Regions from separate parts of the Geobacillus sp. TFV-3 genome, predicted to be linked through region 2. Evidence: predicted binding sites of a transcription regulator. Region 2 holds the regulator's gene; each other region holds the start of a gene.
What was found. Region 2 encodes Rex, which represses fermentation and respiration genes when NADH is low (regulators of the CRP and FNR family bind a similar motif). Its sites were predicted from a motif close to TTGTGAAATATTTCACAA; they were not measured.

Region 1 (4,354 bases), 1.4 Mb from region 2:
TCGCCAAGCTGGTAATACAGTTCGGCGCGCAAATGGGCGAAATAACGGCGATGCATATGAAGCGGATTCAGGCGGTCCAGTTCATCCATCGCCGCGATCGCCTCGCGGTAGGCGCGCACATCGCGCAGGCGGCGCACGCGCTCAGCGTAAAACGCCAGCACTTGCGGAAAGCGCCGCTTTCCTTCCTCCAGAACGGCAAGCGCCTCATGGTGGCGGCCGTCAAGAGCGTACAAATCCGAAAGCAGCAAATAACACATGTCGCCGCGCTCCCGATCATCCAACCCGGCGCGAAGCTCGTGTTCAGCACGCTGCCGGTCGCCGGTCTCGATATAAAAGCAGCCCCACTTGTCATGCATCGGCACCGTCTCATAGCGGGCAACCACATCCATCCATTCCCGCGCCTCATCAATCCGCTGCATATCCAATAAAGCGCGCACCAACGCAAACGCCGCCCGGACGATCGATTCCCTCGGCTCTTCCATCCGGCCTTCGAGCGCTTCTGTAAGGCGCGGGACAAGCGCTTCTTCCACATCAAGCGGCCGGCGGTTCTCGAGCCACTCGTCGCACACCCAAGCGAGCGTCTGGAGCGTGTTGAACTTCCGGTGGGCGTACCGCGCGACAAGCCCGCTATGACGATACATCAAGGCATAATCAAACAATCGGACAAGTGCGCGAAACGGCTCCAGCGTCTCCCAACGGGAAAGCACCCGGCGCCATTCGAACATTCCCATCGTTTCAAGAAGTGGTCGGACTTCCTTTAGCGCTTCAATGATTCGCTTTTCTTGAACAAGTGACGAGACATTTTCGATCTTCATCAAAGGAGCTCCTTTATCGAAACAATGGTTTTTCTTGATGTTAATAGTTTAGAATAATCAGCATAAAACAGCCATACATGTTTTCAGAAAAATAAAGTGAAAACAGAAACAACCCACCCTGATTTTTCGGCAGGATGGGGCGCCAACGAATTCATCTATTCGGCATGTTTGGCAAAAAACTGGAGCGATCGCTCGATAATGACTGGCTGGTCGTAGTCGAGCGTGGCCACATGGTAGCTGTTCGAGAGCCGGATGATCTCTTTTTCGGCTGAACGAATGCCGTCCGAAATCAATTGGGCATTCTCGGGCGGCACAACGTGGTCTTCGTCGGAAACAAAAATCAATGCCGGGCAGACGATGCGATCGAGATTCGCTTTTGTCTGCTCCATCAGCCTAGCCAGCTCAAGAAGCGATGCGGTCGGCGTTTTCTCGTATGCCAGCTCTTTCACATCCGGATTTTTCAAGTCCGAACCGATCGAATCGAGATATCTCGGCAGCTCGCCCCCGGCCGCCAGACCAGCGCGGATGGCCGGAATATCGATGGCGGCATTGACCAGCACGATGCCGCGGATGTCTGGATGATGTTCCGCAAGATGCAGTGTGAGCGTCCCGCCCATCGACAGCCCGGTGACAAAAATCGCCCCGCACCGTTCCTTCAACCATTCATATCCTTCCTCGACCGAGGCGATCCAGTCGTCAAACGTCGTCCGCTCCATATCTTCATAATGCGTTCCGTGCCCTTTTAAGCGCGGCAGGCAGACTGTGTAGCCGGCTTTTGCATAGGCCTCAGCGAGCGGGCGCATGCTGTGGGGTGTGCCGGTGAACCCGTGCACGAGCAGCACCCCGACCGGCCCATTTTTGGCATAAAATGGCTCCGCACCAGGGAGCACCGGATATTGTTCGCTCATCTTCCTCTCCCCTTGTCGATTTTGTCCCTATCTCTTATATGTATTCGCCGCCGTCCCCATTTTTCCCTTTTTCCTTTCAAGAGCCACCGCGCCGAAATCGGCGGGCATCACCAACCAAACGGCAGCGACCGCCACCACTCGCAAAATAATCCGTTAACACCGAGGTAAATCAAACCGGCCAACGCGGCGTACACAAGCACTGTTTCCATCCCTTTCCCCGTCCGATAGAGCGGCACTTTCCACCGTTTGGACGAAAACGGCCAAAGCAGCGGCACTCCTTGGACGGAAAAAAAGTCTTCCACAATATGAAACAAGCAGCCAAGCACAAGCCCCGTGGCAAACGGCGACGCCGAGTCGCGCCAAACAAGCGCGGCAAGCACTCCCCAGACGATGAGCGAATGCGTCATGCCGCGATGGCCGAACGCTTCTTTCACTTTGCGGGCGACGCCGAACGAACGGCGACCAACGTATGATGACGGCTCATCAATGTCCGGAAGAAGGCTGCCGATGACAAGCCCTGTCGTATAGGAGGCGGTAAACGGCAACCCCGTATGCGCGGACGCCGCCGCGCCGAGGCATAATGTGGCAATGACATGGCTGGAGTATCGCAACGAAATCCCCTCAAACTTTTATCGTTTTCCCCATTATACCATACAAAAGAATATTTGTTCGTTCGTTTGACGAATTTGTGACAATGCTGCCAAGTGTGACAAAGTTAACATCGTGTTATTGGCATCATGGCTATCGTTAAAAGTACAGAACGCGTAAAGGAGTTGAACGAAATGAAACAAAAACGATCCCCGCTTGCAAACCGTTTCAAATATATTCGGCCGATCGAGCGCCAAGCCGACGGTCATAGCGAAACGACCTACGGCGACCGCACCTGGGAAGACGCGTACCGCCGCCGCTGGCAGCACGACAAAGTCGTCCGCTCGACCCACGGCGTCAACTGCACGGGATCGTGCAGCTGGAACATTTACGTGAAAAACGGCATCGTCACGTGGGAAGGACAGCAACTCGATTACCCGTCGACTGGGCCGGATATGCCGGACTTTGAACCGCGCGGCTGCCCGCGCGGCGCAAGCTTCTCATGGTATATGTACAGCCCGCTGCGCGTCAAATATCCATACGTGCGCGGCGTGTTGATCGACATGTGGCGCGAGGCGCTCGCGACTCATCCGAACAACCCTCTTGAAGCGTGGAAAAGCATCGTCGAAAACCCCGACAAAGCGAAGCGCTACAAACAAGCGCGCGGAAAAGGCGGGTTCGTGCGCGTCAGCTGGGACGAAGCATTGACACTTGTTGCCGCTTCCTTATTGTATACGGTCGTCAAATACGGGCCGGACCGCAACGTCGGCTTCTCGCCGATCCCGGCGATGTCAATGGTCAGCCATGCCGCCGGATCGCGGTTTATGCAGTTGATGGGCGGACCAATGTTAAGCTTTTATGACTGGTACGCCGACTTGCCGCCGGCGTCGCCGCAAATTTGGGGCGACCAAACGGACGTTCCGGAGTCAAGCGACTGGTACAACGCCGGCTACATCATCACGTGGGGCTCGAACGTCCCGCTCACCCGGACGCCGGACGCCCATTTTTTAGCGGAAGTGCGCTACCGCGGTGCGAAAGTCGTCTCCGTCAGCCCAGATTACGCCGAGTCGACAAAATTCGCCGACGACTGGCTGCCGGTGAAGCAAGGAACGGACGGCGCCTTGGCGATGTCCATGGGCCACGTCATTTTAAACGAATATTATATCAAACAGACCGTCCCGTATTTTGAACAATATGCGAAAACGTACACCGATTTTCCGTTTGTCGTCACACTGAAGCAAGACGGCGGCGCCTGGACGGCCGGACGCTTCCTCTTGGCGAAAGACCTCGGCAAACAAACGGAAAATGCCGAATGGAAGCCGGTCGTCTACGACGAGAACACCGACTCGTTTGCCGTACCGAATGGGACGATCGGTGCCCGCTGGGAAGACAAAGGAAAATGGAACTTGCGCCTCGTTGACGAGGAAACGGAGCAGCCGATTGAACCGCGCCTGTCGTTTTTAGGGAGGGAGGATGAGGTCATTCCCATTCAGCTGCCGTATTTCACTGATGACGGTGGAAAAACGATCGAACGCGCCGTGCCGGTGAAAAAAGTGCGCACCGAAACAGGTGACGTGTATGTCACGACTGTCTACGACTTGACTTTGGCCAACTACGGCATTGACCGCGGCATCGGCGGCACGGTCGCCCGCTCGTACGACGACGAGGTGCCGTTCACGCCAGCATGGCAAGAGGCGATCACCGGCGTCAACCGCGATCTCGTCGTCAAAATCGCCCGCGAGTTTGCCAACAACGCCATCGACACAAACGGCCGGTCCATGATCATCGTCGGCGCCGGGATCAACCATTGGTTCAACTCCGATACGATTTACCGCGCCGTCTTAAACCTTGTCTTGTTCGTCGGCGCTCAAGGGGTAAATGGCGGCGGCTGGGCTCATTACGTCGGGCAAGAAAAACTGCGCCCAGCGGAAGGATGGCAGACCATCGCCATGGCGCGCGACTGGGTCGGACCGGCGAAACTGCAAAACGGCACGTCATTCTTTTACTTTGCGACCGACCAATGGCGCTACGAAAAGCGGCCGG
Region 2 (4,354 bases):
ACTGTTTTTCTCTCCTAAAGAAGAAAGAGCAAAAGGAGCCGGCTGTTTTGCCTATACTCCCCATCCGCGCGGAGCTCGTTTTCATTATTTCACATTCCTCGGACTAATAAACGGCTCCGGTTCATTTTTTTACGGCGGTGAGATGGGATGCGAGGACGCAGTTTTCTTACTATTTTCGCCATACATGTGCTACAATACGAATATAATTTTGAAATAAAAGGGGTAGAGGATTTGAAACGCAACCACTGGTACGTCATCATCACGTATATCGTCATGCAGCTGTCCGCCTTTGTCGGCGTGCCGCTTCTTCGCGCCCTCGGCGTCGGCCAAGGAACGGAAAACCGCCTCGAAGCCGCCAAGCTGGCTTCCGGATATTGGGCGATCATTAGTTTCCTGCTCGCTTTTGTCATAATCCTATGGCTGCTCCGCGGTGACCGCAACGAACGAATGATGCGGCGGCTGCCGCTTGCTTCCTCGTGGATGTGGGCGGTCTTGGGCGTCTTTTTGGCGCTCGCGGCCCAAAGCATCGCCGCCAACATCGAATGGCGGCTGCTCGGCATCAAACCAGGGTCGGAAAATACAAGGCAAATCATCGATATCATCCGCCTAACGCCGCTGCTGATCGTCGTCACCTCCGTCATCGGCCCGATTTTGGAAGAGCTCATCTTCCGAAAAATCATTTTCGGCTCGTTGTATGAAAAATACAACTTTTGGCCTGCGGCGCTTGTCAGTTCGCTTTTGTTTGCCGTTGTCCATATGGAGCCGGAACATTTGCTTTTGTACACATCCATGGGGATGGTATTTGCTTTTTTATATGCAAAAACCGGGCGCATTTTCGTGCCGATTTTTGCGCATGTCGCCATGAATACGTTTGTCGTCGCCATGCAGACGCTGTTGGCCGACGAGCTTGAGAAAATGATGCGCCAGTCCGAGCTGCCGCTCGCCGTTTGGAGGGTTTGGCTATGATGCGAAACCCTTGGCTATTTTCGCTTCTGTATTTCGTCTTAGGCTCAATGTTTACGTATTTGGCCATCGAAAGTGCTCATGAAACGGTTTGGAACGTCTCCACCATCGCTTTAGCGGCGCTCGCTGCCTTTGATTTCGGCACCGCCCTTCGCCTTCTTTTCGCCTCAAAACGCTGACCCCCTTCCCGCGGCTCGCACGGGAAGGGACTAGAACATCAATCTCATGACGGCGATCATATCGTGAAAATGGAAACAAAAAACAAAAGGCCGGCCTCAAAGCCATGTTTTGCGGCTTTTGAGACAGCCCCTTCGTTTGGCCCGGCCTTGCTCGCTTTCCTCTCCATGTTTTTCGTCCCGCCTCACTCATTGCCTTCCTGCTCGGCTGCTCGCTGCGCTTTCCGATAGCCGATGCGCGCCACCCAAATGCTTCCTTCATACAAAATGGTGAGCGGAATCATGACGATCACTTGCGACAGCACATCCGGCGGCGTAATGACCGCCGCTAAAATAAGCAGTGCTAAATATGCATACTTGCGGATGCGAACAAGAAGCTGCGGCGTAATCAACCCTAAGCGGGTGAAAAACAGCACCACAATCGGAAGCTGAAATACGATGCCAAACGGCAGCACGAGTTGAAGCAAAAACTGAAAATATTCATTAATGCCGATCATTTGTTGGACCCCTAGTTGGTCAGCCAGCTGGATCATAAAACGAACGACAAACGGAAACAAGACGAAATAAGCGAAGCTGACGCCTGCTAAAAAAAGAACAATCGACGCCGGGATATAGCTTAACGTCACTTTCCTCTCTTTTTCATACAGACCGGGGCTGACAAACGCCCAAATTTGATACAACAGCACCGGAGCCGACAGCACAGCTGCGATGACAAAGGCAAACTGAAAATACACTTTAATCGGATCGGTGAGGCGGAAGGCGTTCATGGTCAAACGCTTCGCCTCAGCCGTGTGCTGCAAATACAAAATGACATCATCGACAAAAAAGAAACTCACGACAAGCGCCGCAGCAAAAAAGACGAGCACGACGATGAGCCGTTTCCGCAGTTCGCCCAGATGCTCATACACCGACATTTCTTTGTCATTCATCGTTTCCCCATCCTGCCTTGTCATCGGTCGGTTTTCGTTTCTTCGTCATCAGCGAGCCCTTTTGTGGCGTCTTTAAACTCGCGAAGCGACTGGCCGAACGACCGCCCCAATTCCGGCAGCTTTTTCGTGCCAAACAGCAGCAAAACAACAAGAACGAGCAACAAATATTTCATGTGTTGTTCTCTCCTTTTTCCGACGTCGCTGGATAGTTTTTCAAAAAATAGACGAGCGACTGCAGCTCAATGGCCAAATCGATATGATGAACGCGAATATGGTTCGGCACGTTCAACCGCGCCGGAGTAAAGTTTAAAATGCCTTTAATTCCTTGCGCGACAAGGCGGTCGGTCAGCGCCTGAGCCGCAGCGGCCGGCACGGTTAAAATAGCGACCGGGATGTTTTCGTGAAGCCGCTCCTCCAACTCATCGAGATGATAGACCGGCACCCCGCCGACTGTCGTCCCGACTTTCCGCTCATCGACATCAAAGGCCATCACGATTTTCGTATTGTTGTTTTTTGAAAAATTATAATTTAAAAAGGCAGTGCCTAAATTGCCGACGCCAAACAAGGCGACTTCGGTCACCTCATCCTCTTCAAGCGTCCGGCGGAAAAACGACAACAAATAATTGACATTATACCCGTATCCCTTTTTACCAAGCGCGCCAAAATAGGAAAAATCACGGCGGATCGTCGCTGGATCAACTTTCACTGCCTCGCTCAACTCGGCAGAGGACACGCGTTGCTTGCCGGAAGCGTACAAGTTTTTCAAAAACCGATAGTAAAGCGGCAGCCGTTTGGCGGTTGCCTGCGGAATTTTCGGTTGTTCGTTGTTCATGATCTCATCCCCTAGCTAATCGGTTTTCCGTCGGTAATGGCCAGACTTCCCGCCCGTTTTTTCGACCAAATACGTCGGACCGATGACCATTCCTTTATCCAGCGCCTTGCACATATCATACACCGTCAACGCACAGACCGAGGCGGCCGTCAGCGCTTCCATTTCCACTCCTGTGCTCCCTTTTGTTTTCACCGTTGCAGTGATGACGAGCTTATGCGCTTCACCATCGTTTTCCCATGCAAAAGCAATGTCCACACCCTTTAACATAAGCGGGTGACACATTGGAATAAGGTCAGCTGTCTTCTTCGCCGCCATCACCCCCGCTACTTGAGCGACGGCGAGCACATCCCCTTTCTCGATCGCATTGTTCGTCATTTTTTCGTAAATTTCCCGGCTGACAGTCACGCTCGTTTGCGCCACAGCCACTCGCACGGTATCTTCTTTGTGCGTAATATCAACCATTTTCGCCCGCCCTTGTTCATTGAAATGAGTGAACGATGACAATACAATCTCCTCCATTTATACACTATACACGATTTTTCATCATTCGTCTTTGACCGTTTCCGCGACTTACGTTAAACTATTCGCGAGGTGAAATGACATGATCATTTTGCAAGTGCACGGGCTCACGAAATATTTCGGCGCTGACCTTATTTTATCGAATATAAAACTAGAAATACAGTCCCGCGACCGAATTGCCCTTGTCGGCCGCAACGGAGCGGGAAAGTCGACATTGTTGAAAATCATCGCCGGTGAACTCTCTTTCGACAGCGGCAAAATCATCAAACCAAACCATATCAAAATCGGCTATTTGGCGCAAAACAGCGGGCTCGACTCTCCGAGTTCCATTTGGGACGAAATGCTTGAGGTATTCACCCCGCTTCTAGGACTCGAAAAACAGCTCGCCGAACTCAGCATGCAACTCGGCGCCCCGAATGTGCTCGCCGATCCAGCCCGCTATAAAAAAACACTCAAAACGTATGACGAACTGCAAGAACAATATAAAGACCAAGGCGGCTACCAATACGAAGCCGACATCCGATCCGTTTTGCACGGGCTACAGTTTTCCTCATATGATTATAAAACAACGCCCGTCTCGTCGTTAAGCGGCGGACAGCGGACGCGTCTCGCCCTTGGGAAATTGCTGTTGTCCAAGCCGGATTTATTGATTTTGGACGAGCCGACGAACCATTTGGATCTTGAGACGCTCGCCTGGCTAGAGCAGTACTTGCAAGCCTATCCCGGTGCCGTCCTGGTTGTTTCCCATGACCGCTACTTTTTAGACAAAATCGTCACCGACGTATACGAACTGTCGAATGCCACGCTTAAACACTATGCTGGCAACTACAGCCGCTATTTGGAGTTGCGGGCCGAGCAATACGAACAAGAGTTAAGACGGTACGAGAAACAGCAGGAAGAAATCGCCCGACTTCAAGACTTCATCCAGCGCAACA
Region 3 (4,354 bases), 1.4 Mb from region 2:
GGGGCGGTAGAAGTAAAACCACATGGCAGCAACGAATGGACAACAATTCAAGGAAACATTACGACGACCGACAATCCGTACAGGCAAAACCCGGGCAACGGCATTACCGGTACGTCAAACGGCTGGGTGAAGGCGGAATTTGACTTGTCGGCCTATGCAGGACAAACGATTGACCTTCGCTTCCATTACATCACCGATGTGGCGGTGTCGGAAGCTGGCTGGTATATTGACAACATTCAAGTGACGGCCGGTGGAGCAGTTGTTCTTGTTGACGATGCCGAAGAAGACGGTTCTTTTGCGATGGACGGCTTTGAAAAGAGCAACGGCAAGCGATACTCGGATCATTACTATTTGCTTGAATGGCGCAACCATCGCGGCGTTGACGAAGGGCTCGCCCACATCTTGCGCGGCGACCGGCTTCTTTCGTACGATCCAGGGCTTGTCGTCTGGTATGTAGATGAAGGCTATGACAACAACTGGACGGGCGTCCATCCGGGCGAAGGGTTCCTCGGTGTTGTGGATGCCGATCAGCATACGTTGAAATGGTCGGGCAACACGACAGCGTCGACTCGCTATCAAGTGCACGATGCGGCGTTCAGCCTGCAAAAAGGAGCTCCATTCCGCGTGGCGCTTAACGGCTCACAGCTGATCGACAACGATACATCGCCGGCGCCGGTGTTTGACGACAGCCGGTCGTATGACAATAAAGGGGCAGTTGACGCCGGCCGGAACGTGCCTAACTATGGCCTCAAAATCCGCGTCATCGGTGAAAGCGCTGACCGCACGGCAGCGCGCGTGTTGATCTATCGCTAACTCGGCGTTCGGCGCACGGAACGTTTCCGTGCGCCGAACATTTGTCGACATGGTTTGTCATTCGCTCATTGAATTTGTTGATTTTTCTTCACTTCCTCTTCTATCTTTTTCTTTTATAATCATGGATAGGGATGAGTAAGAAGGGAGAGCGAATGAATGAAAGAATTGTGCCAACAGTTGTCGGCGTGGATTGCCGAGAAGCAGCCGGTGCGTGTAAAAACCTATCAAGGGGAAGCGGTTGTGTTGCCAGTTAAGTTGTATCAGGAAACGCGCAAACTGTTCGTTTACAACCGGCAAATGTGTCTAATGAACATTCCGTTGGACCGGATCATTGCTGTCGAGCCGACGCGCATCATCGGTTCGTTTGATCGTCGGGGGGAAGAAGCTGTAGTACATACTCGCTGAACGGGTGCACGCGCCTTTGGGCGCGTGTTTTTTGATGTGGTCGGCTGTTTCTCCCTGCGGTCTGTTCTGTTGCGCTGGGCGCTATACCCAATGAAGGCGGCATTCCGCGTTGCGACGCACCAGGGAGCGGAATGGTTTTTGTTGCATAGGCAAAGACCATCTCTTAGAATGGAAAGGATGAACGATTGACCATAAGGGGGAAGGGATATGCATGGCAAACGGATTGCCTTGTGCGCCTCACGCAAACTGGACGAAATGACAACGCTTATTGAAAAGCAAGGAGGAACGGCCATCATTCGTCCAGCACAAGGGACCGTCTTTTCAAAGGGAAGCGAACTGGGAGAGGAAATGCGGGCCGTCATCGCCATGCGGCCGGACTGGATCGTATTTACGACGGGAATCGGCTTTGAGGCGCTGTTGGAAGCGGCCGACAGGGAGGGAATGGCCGCCGAATGGCAACGGATGATCAAAGAAGCGAACGTGGCTGCCCGCGGCTATAAAACGGTGACGGCGTTGAAACAAATCGGCGTTACCCCGGTAGCCGCAAGCGAGGACGGGACAACGAAAGGGTTGATTCGTGTCCTTGGTGCGAACGATTTTGTTGGAAAGAAGGTTGTCGTGCAGCTGTACGGCGACACTGCGCCAGCCTTGAAGCGCTTTTTTCTTGAAAAAGGCGCTTTGTATACGGAATTGTTGCCATACCGGCATATCGCTCCGGATGAGGAAACACTGGCGACATTGTATAAAGAAATCGTCGGGCGCGAAGTCGATGCCGTCTGTTTTACTTCGGCCATGCAAGTCCGCTTTTTCTTTTCGTTCGCCCGCGAGAAAAAAGAGATCGCACCGTTGCTTGATGCGTTTCGCACCGATGTTGTGGCCTGCGCCGTCGGCAAAGTGACAAAAGAAGCATTGGAAGAAGAGGGAGTCGATCGCGTCATCGCCCCGGAACATGAGCGGATGGGAGCGATGATCGTGACGCTCGCACGCTGCTTTGATGAGTAAGGTTTTTGCGGGACTGTTTTGTTTTAGACAATGGCACATGAAGCGAAAGTGGCGCTCCACGAAAGACCGTGGCCATCGCAGACGATCGTATTCAGCCGCATGTATTGTCCTAGGCGGCAAAGATGGTTACGGTGTTGTTTTGGCGTCCGGATATGAAAAAGCTTTTTGCGGTGTGATATCGCTCACAACGGCGAAGGCGCCGCCCACAGTATAATGGAGACAACGAACGGATGATAAAAAGGAGGAATGGATGATGCATTCGTTTTGCCATATGGGCGGCCCTGAAGGAGTGGAACTATGCGCTGGTTTGGCTCAATTAAAGCAAGAGCATGGCCCGCTGCGCGTCCAAATGGAGCAGCTGCTTGCCTTCGCTGAGACGATTGGACGAGGAACGGAGATCAGCAACTGGCGCGAGCCGCTCGCCGAGTTGAGAGAAAAAGTCGAATCGTTCGTCGCTGCGTTGGATCCGCATTCGGAGCGGGAGGAAGGCGTATTGTTCCCGATGATGGCCGAATACATTGGGCGGACGACCGGGCCGATCGCTGTGATGGAATACGAACATGAGCAGGCGAAAGCGCGTCTTTCCATGTTTTTGGAGAAAACCATCCATTTGCCGGAAACGGTGGACAGTGAACAGGCGTTGACGCTCGCCGATGCGGTTATCGAGGCGCATCATATTTTGGATGAGCATTTCATGAAAGAAGAAAACGTCCTTTTCCCGATGGCGGAGCGGCTGTTGTCGGATGAGGAGAAAGAGGAGCTGTTTGCACGCATTAACGAGTGACGATGGAATGGAAAACGGGATGCTTCCTTGTGTGGAGCATCCCGTTTTCTTTATGGCACGCCGATTGGCCGGTCCGTGATGGAGAGGGGCGGGAGGCGGATGAACGGCATCCCATTTTCCGTGATAACAGTCTCGTTTGCGGATTTTATGTTGCCTGCCTCCGCTTACTGGGCGCGGTCAAGCGAATCGACGGATTTCGGCAGTCGCTTCCGATAGACGACATAGCTGCGCCGCAAATAGCGGAGCGGGAAGCTGAACACGTGGACGAGACGGGTGAACGGCCAGACGGCGAACAAGCCGAACGCGGCGAGAATATGGATTTTGAACCAAAGCGGCACTGTTTCCATATAGATCGGGTTCGGGCGGAACGTGAGAAGGCCGCGGAACCACGGACCGATCGTCGTCCGATAGTCAAACCCATGCGAATTGACGTTCAGCAGCGTCGATGACAACCCGCTCGCGATCACGACAAGCAAAAACCCGAGGGCGACCCAGTCGCCGGTGCTGCTTGTCGCCCGCACGCGCTTGACCGTCAGGCGGCGGCGGAAAAGGATCACTAAACCGACGAGCGCGGCCAAGCCGGCCGGAATGCCGCCTGCCAAGGCGATGGCGTGGTACATCTCTTCTGTCACGCCAAGCGCTTCATAAAACGGCTCGGGAATAAGAATGCCCATCACATGGCCGACAAACACGAACAAAATGCCCCAGTGAAAAAGCAGACTGCCAAGGCGCAGCTGTTTTTTCTCCAACAACTCGCTCGATTTGGACGTCCAGCCGAACTGGTCGCGCTGGTAGCGCCAAATATGGCCGACGATGAACATAACAAGCGCCAAATACGGAACAATCACCCAGAGAAATTGGCTAACCATGCCGTTGCACTTCCTTTCGGGAGCGGCGTCACGCCGAGTTGAATAAAGGTGACGTGGAGCGCTTCAAACAGCTTGGCATACGGGCTGCCCGCCGCTGCGAGCCGCTCGCCGATTTCACGGATATGGACGGCATAATCGGCAAGCAAGGCGATCGTATGCTCTTGATCCGCATAGGTCATCCATTCGAGCATGAGCGGCAAGTAGTCGGGCAGCTCATGGTCAGAGACGGCGAATCCGGCCGCCTCGTAGCGCGCTTTTAAGGCGACGAGTTCGATTCCGCGCTCCCGCTGCTCCCCGTTTGTCATATACGTAAGATACAAATTCGTTTTTTTGCTGAAATCAAATGTTTCGACATATTGCTCCATCCTCTCTCGAGCCGGGGTGGCCGCGAGCTGTTCGGCCACTGCCAAAAGCGGCGTGCGGACGGTTTCATCCTCGAGCGAACGGATGGCTTCGAGGCAGTCGGGAAGCGATTCAGCCC
Region 4 (4,354 bases), 2.3 Mb from region 2:
ATTCGCTTGATCCCTCATCGTCATCCAAAAGCCACACTTCGACCTCGTCTCCTGCCGCAAACCCCCGCGTTCCGCCCGGCAGCACCATCAAGGCGTTCGCAAAGGCAAGCGAGGTGACGATGTTCGATTTGTCCATGCCGACCGGTTTCACGACAAGCCGCCCGTCGACCGCTTCGACCCGGCTGCGCACGAAGCGGGTGAACGGGTTCGGCTTCGGAAAATCGGCGCCAAGGACGGCTTTTGCTTTTTTCAAATACGGCTTTGTGGAAAACAACCGCGTACGCACGACCGGGCGGACGAACAGTTCATAGCCGACATAGCACGCCGACGGGTTGCCGGATAAGCCGAACAGCAGCTTGCCATCTCGTTCGGCGACGGTCGTCACGCTTCCCGGGCGCATGGCGATTTTGTTAAACAAGACGTTCGCTCCGAGCCGTTCGTAAATGGCGGGCAAATAATCGAAGTCTCCCACCGAGACGCCGCCCGTCGTAATAAGCATGTCCACTTGATCGAGCGCCTGGCGCACAGCGTGAAAACACGCCTCGAGGTCGTCGGCGAGCTGGCCAAAATAAATCGGCTCGGCGCCGCTTCTCAGCACCTGCGCCTCGATCATGTAGGCGTTGCTGTTGCGAATTTTTCCAGGCACGAGCGGTTCAGCAACATCGAGCAGCTCGCTGCCGGTCGCAAAAATACCAATCCGTGGCTTTTTCGCCACCTTCACTTCGGCGTAGCCGAACGTCGCCAAGAGAGCCGCCACCCCGGGATTGATGCGCGTTCCTTTTTCGACCAACGGTTGCCCTTTTTTCGCATCTTCTCCTTGAAATGAAATGTTGTCGCCAGGGCGGAACGGGCGCTTGATGGCGATATACGTTTTTCTATCCCGTTCGTACTGTTTGGCAAGCTCGAGCATGACGACCGCATCGCACCCTTCCGGAATTTGCGCCCCGGTCATCAGTCGCACCGCTTGAAACGGGCCGACGAGCCGCTTCGCCACTTGCCCGGCGCCGATCGTTTCGATCACTTCAAACTCGACCGGACGATCCAGCCCCGCTCCTTCGGAATCGGCGGCGCGAATGGCAAATCCGTCATACGGCGAACGGTCAAACGGCGGCACGTCATGGTCGGCGCATAAATCTTCCGCTAAATAGCGGCCGTACGACTGCCTTAGCGGCACGATCTCCTTTTTCCCTCTTCCAGCGTAACGCATCACCCGATTGATCGCTTCCCGTACGGGAATGGGGGTTCGTCTTTCGGCCAACGGTGTTCTCCCCTTTCTTTCCCTCACTCACTTCACTAAGCCCATTTTATCGCTTCATCACGATGATTGCCAATCTTGCAGCTGCTTGATCGATTTCGCCAACTTTTCGTCAACGACGGTGGCATCATCAATATGTTGCAAAATCATCGCCCGCGTTTCTCCGAACAAAGCAGCCGACCGCTCAAGCTCCTTCATCACTTCATCGGCATAGCGGAACTGTTCTTGAATATCGTTGAGCACATCGCCAACCCGTTTTTCAACTTGATCGATCAGCCCGATCATCGCCGACCATGTCCGTGATGTATCAATGCTCATTTGCACCACTTTATCAATGATGGCCGAAATGGCACCAGTTTGCGTGAGCGATCGTTGAATTTCTTGCTGCACCGCATCGGTGAGTTGATGAATCATTTCCGTGCTGTCTGCCGTATGTTCCGCCAGCTTTCTGACCTCGGCGGCCACGACGGAAAACCCTTTTCCATGCTCCCCGGCGCGCGCCGCCTCAATCGAGGCGTTTAAGGCAATCAAATTCGTCTGTCCTGCGATCTCTTTAATGACCTTGACAATTTGCTCAATCTCTTGCGAACGGTCGCGCAGCCGGTGCATCGCTGCCGACGTCGCCTCCATCTCGCTGCCGAGCTGCCCCATCGCCTTCTCCATTTCCCCTGACATGCGGATGCCTTCTTTTGCTGCCGCGACCATCTGGCCAGCTGTCTCCGCCAATGAGTTTCCTTGTTCGCACAGACGGTCGGAGATCGCGTATGATGACTTGCTGAGCATACTGACATTATCGACTTTTTCTTTCGTTCGGTCAACAAGTCGGCCTAATTCATGATGTTGTCCGTTGACCATCACATGTTGATGAACGATTTCCTGCAACTCCCCGAGCAAGCCGGCCACCGTCTCGTGAATCGATTCCTTCTGTCTAGTGAGCTGGTCTTTCATCTCGGCGATTTGCTGCTCTAGTTTTGCTTTTTCCTCCTCCCACTGCCGTCCTTTCACCAACGGCCACATACCCGTCTCCCCTTTTTCTGTTTATGGAACTCATTCTTTTGTCAAAATGTTGTATGTTACCTACTGAGCATGTATTCTTTCGATTATGAAGCGGACACTTCCTTCCATAAGCAGTCAGCAAAAGTCCGCTTTTCTTTATTGTACGATACAGAAGAAGAAGGCTGTTGTGATGTTTATCACACGCATCACTGTCCACTTTTTTTCGTATATGTGAGATCCATCACAACACCTTAGCGGCAAACACGTTATGCTGAAACTGTAACGATTTGATCAATGGAGGGATCCGAAATGGAACAGCGTTTTACCGAGCAATCGTTGATCGGCGATATTGTCACGAAATTTCCGAAAGCAGCCGACTTATTTAAAGCGCGACGCATTGATTTTTGCTGCGGCGGACAGCGTACGCTGAAAGAAGCTGCCGAAGAGCGCAGGCTGGATGGCGAAGCGCTCCTTCGCGAGCTGAACGCCCTTTATGCGGAGGCGCAAAACAAGCCGGCCGGAAACTGGGGTGAAGCGCCGCTAGCCGACTTGGTCGAGCATATCATCAACACGCACCACCGCTATTTGAACGAGGAACTGCCGCAGCTCAGCCCATATGTCACAAAAGTATTGCGCGTACACGGCATGCACCACCCGCACCTTTCTCGCATGCATAAACTGTTCCATGAGTTGAAAATGGAGCTTGAACAACACTTGATTAAAGAAGAAACAGGAGCTTTTCCGCTCATTTTACAATTTGCCGACAACCCATCGCCGGAAAACCGAGAGGCGGTCGAGCGGGCTGTTCGCGAACTCGTCAATGAACATGACGCGGCCGGTAATTTGATCAAAGAAATTCGCGACATCACGAACGATTTCACCCCGCCGGAGGACGCATGCGGCACGTACCGCCTCGTCTACAACCGGCTCGCGGCGCTTGAAGACGATTTGTTCACCCACATCCATTTGGAAAACAACATCCTCTTCCCGCGCGTGTTGGCGGCGGTGAAGGCATAAAGAAAAAAACGCCGATTCGCACTTCCGAAAACATAAACCAAACGGGATCGCTTCTTCTATATGAAAGAGCGCTCCCGTTTTTCTTCACCCTCCAATATACGACATTTCAATTTTGGGGCGCTGTTTCGCTGTTTCTGCCGTCCGTTCCTCGGAATAGCGATCTGCTCGTTTGCTCCAGACTGCGGCAATCAGCGCCTTCAGCTCCTCTTTTCCCGCGCCGGCGCGCAGTTTGTCTTTCAACGACACGCCCTCAGAAGCAAACAAACACGTGTACAGCTTGCCTTCGGCGGAAATGCGCGCTCGTGTGCAGCTTCGACAAAACGCTTCTGTCACTGAGGCGATAAAGCCGACTTCCACGTTCGTGCCCGCGTACCGGTAGCGGCTCGCCACTTCGCCGAAGTACTCCTTTTCCACCGGCTCGAGCGGGTGCATGGCGTTGATTTGCTCATACATCTCTTTTTTCGTCACGACATGGGAGTAATCCCAGCCGTTCGTTGTGCCAACGTCCATAAATTCAATCAAGCGGAGCGGAATGCCTAAGTCTTTAAAATACGACGCCATCGGCGCGATTTGCGAGTCGTTCCATCCTTTTTTGACGACCATATTGACTTTCACGCCAAGCCCCGCCTCGCGCGCCGCTTCAATGCCTTTCAACACCGGAGTAACACCGACGCCGATGCCGTTCATTTTGCGGAAGATGTCATCGTCCAACGCATCCAAGCTGACGTTGACGCGCTTCAGCCCGGCCGCTTTCAACCGTTCCGCCCATTTCACCAAATGGATGCCGTTCGTCGTGAGGGCAATGTCCCGCAAGCCGGGAATCATGGACAACCGCTTAATGAGCGCATCCAAATCGCGCCGAAGCAGCGGCTCACCGCCCGTCAGGCGGATTTTTTCGACCCCGAGTTCAACAAAACATTCCGCCAACAGCGCCATTTCCTCAACGGTCAACAGCTGGTCTTCCGCCAAGAAGCGAAAATTCGGACCGAACACTTCAGCGGGCATGCAATAGACGCAACGGAAATTGCACTGATCGGTGACCGACAACCGCAAATCGCGAAGCGGGCGGGATAAACGGTCGATGAC

Region 1: BJQ97_RS09000 (nitrate reductase subunit alpha) is a predicted target of Rex. The motif match lies at 2,428-2,445, and genes of this name have one in related genera.
Region 3: BJQ97_RS09020 (hemerythrin domain-containing protein) is a predicted target of Rex. The motif match lies at 2,391-2,408, and genes of this name have one in related genera.
Region 4: ric (iron-sulfur cluster repair di-iron protein) is a predicted target of Rex. The motif match lies at 2,481-2,498, and genes of this name have one in related genera.

The regions. Positions count from the first base shown of each region.
Region 1 covers NZ_MPSP01000001.1:1,755,572-1,759,925, forward strand. Annotated here, with positions in the region: gene BJQ97_RS08985 (bacteriocin-processing peptidase family protein) at 1-815, opposite strand, end outside; gene BJQ97_RS08990 (alpha/beta hydrolase) at 971-1,723, opposite strand; gene BJQ97_RS08995 (metal-dependent hydrolase) at 1,831-2,334, opposite strand; gene BJQ97_RS09000 (nitrate reductase subunit alpha) at 2,506-4,354, shown strand, end outside.
Region 2 covers NZ_MPSP01000001.1:323,724-328,077, reverse strand. Annotated here, with positions in the region: gene BJQ97_RS01725 (CPBP family intramembrane glutamic endopeptidase) at 232-966, shown strand; gene BJQ97_RS01720 (YdiK family protein) at 963-1,142, shown strand; gene tatC (twin-arginine translocase subunit TatC) at 1,325-2,068, opposite strand; gene tatA (twin-arginine translocase TatA/TatE family subunit) at 2,089-2,241, opposite strand; gene BJQ97_RS01705 (redox-sensing transcriptional repressor Rex) at 2,238-2,900, opposite strand; gene moaC (cyclic pyranopterin monophosphate synthase MoaC) at 2,916-3,404, opposite strand; gene BJQ97_RS01695 (ABC-F family ATP-binding cassette domain-containing protein) at 3,502-4,354, shown strand, end outside.
Region 3 covers NZ_MPSP01000001.1:1,763,453-1,767,806, reverse strand. Annotated here, with positions in the region: gene BJQ97_RS09035 (immune inhibitor A domain-containing protein) at 1-813, shown strand, start outside; gene BJQ97_RS09030 (hypothetical protein) at 970-1,218, shown strand; gene BJQ97_RS09025 (uroporphyrinogen-III synthase) at 1,426-2,220, shown strand; gene BJQ97_RS09020 (hemerythrin domain-containing protein) at 2,474-3,004, shown strand; gene narI (respiratory nitrate reductase subunit gamma) at 3,169-3,873, opposite strand; gene narJ (nitrate reductase molybdenum cofactor assembly chaperone) at 3,849-4,354, opposite strand, start outside.
Region 4 covers NZ_MPSP01000001.1:2,622,014-2,626,367, forward strand. Annotated here, with positions in the region: gene BJQ97_RS13220 (molybdopterin molybdotransferase MoeA) at 1-1,258, opposite strand, end outside; gene mobB (molybdopterin-guanine dinucleotide biosynthesis protein B) at 1-2, opposite strand, end outside; gene BJQ97_RS13225 (methyl-accepting chemotaxis protein) at 1,316-2,272, opposite strand; gene ric (iron-sulfur cluster repair di-iron protein) at 2,561-3,268, shown strand; gene moaA (GTP 3',8-cyclase MoaA) at 3,353-4,354, opposite strand, start outside.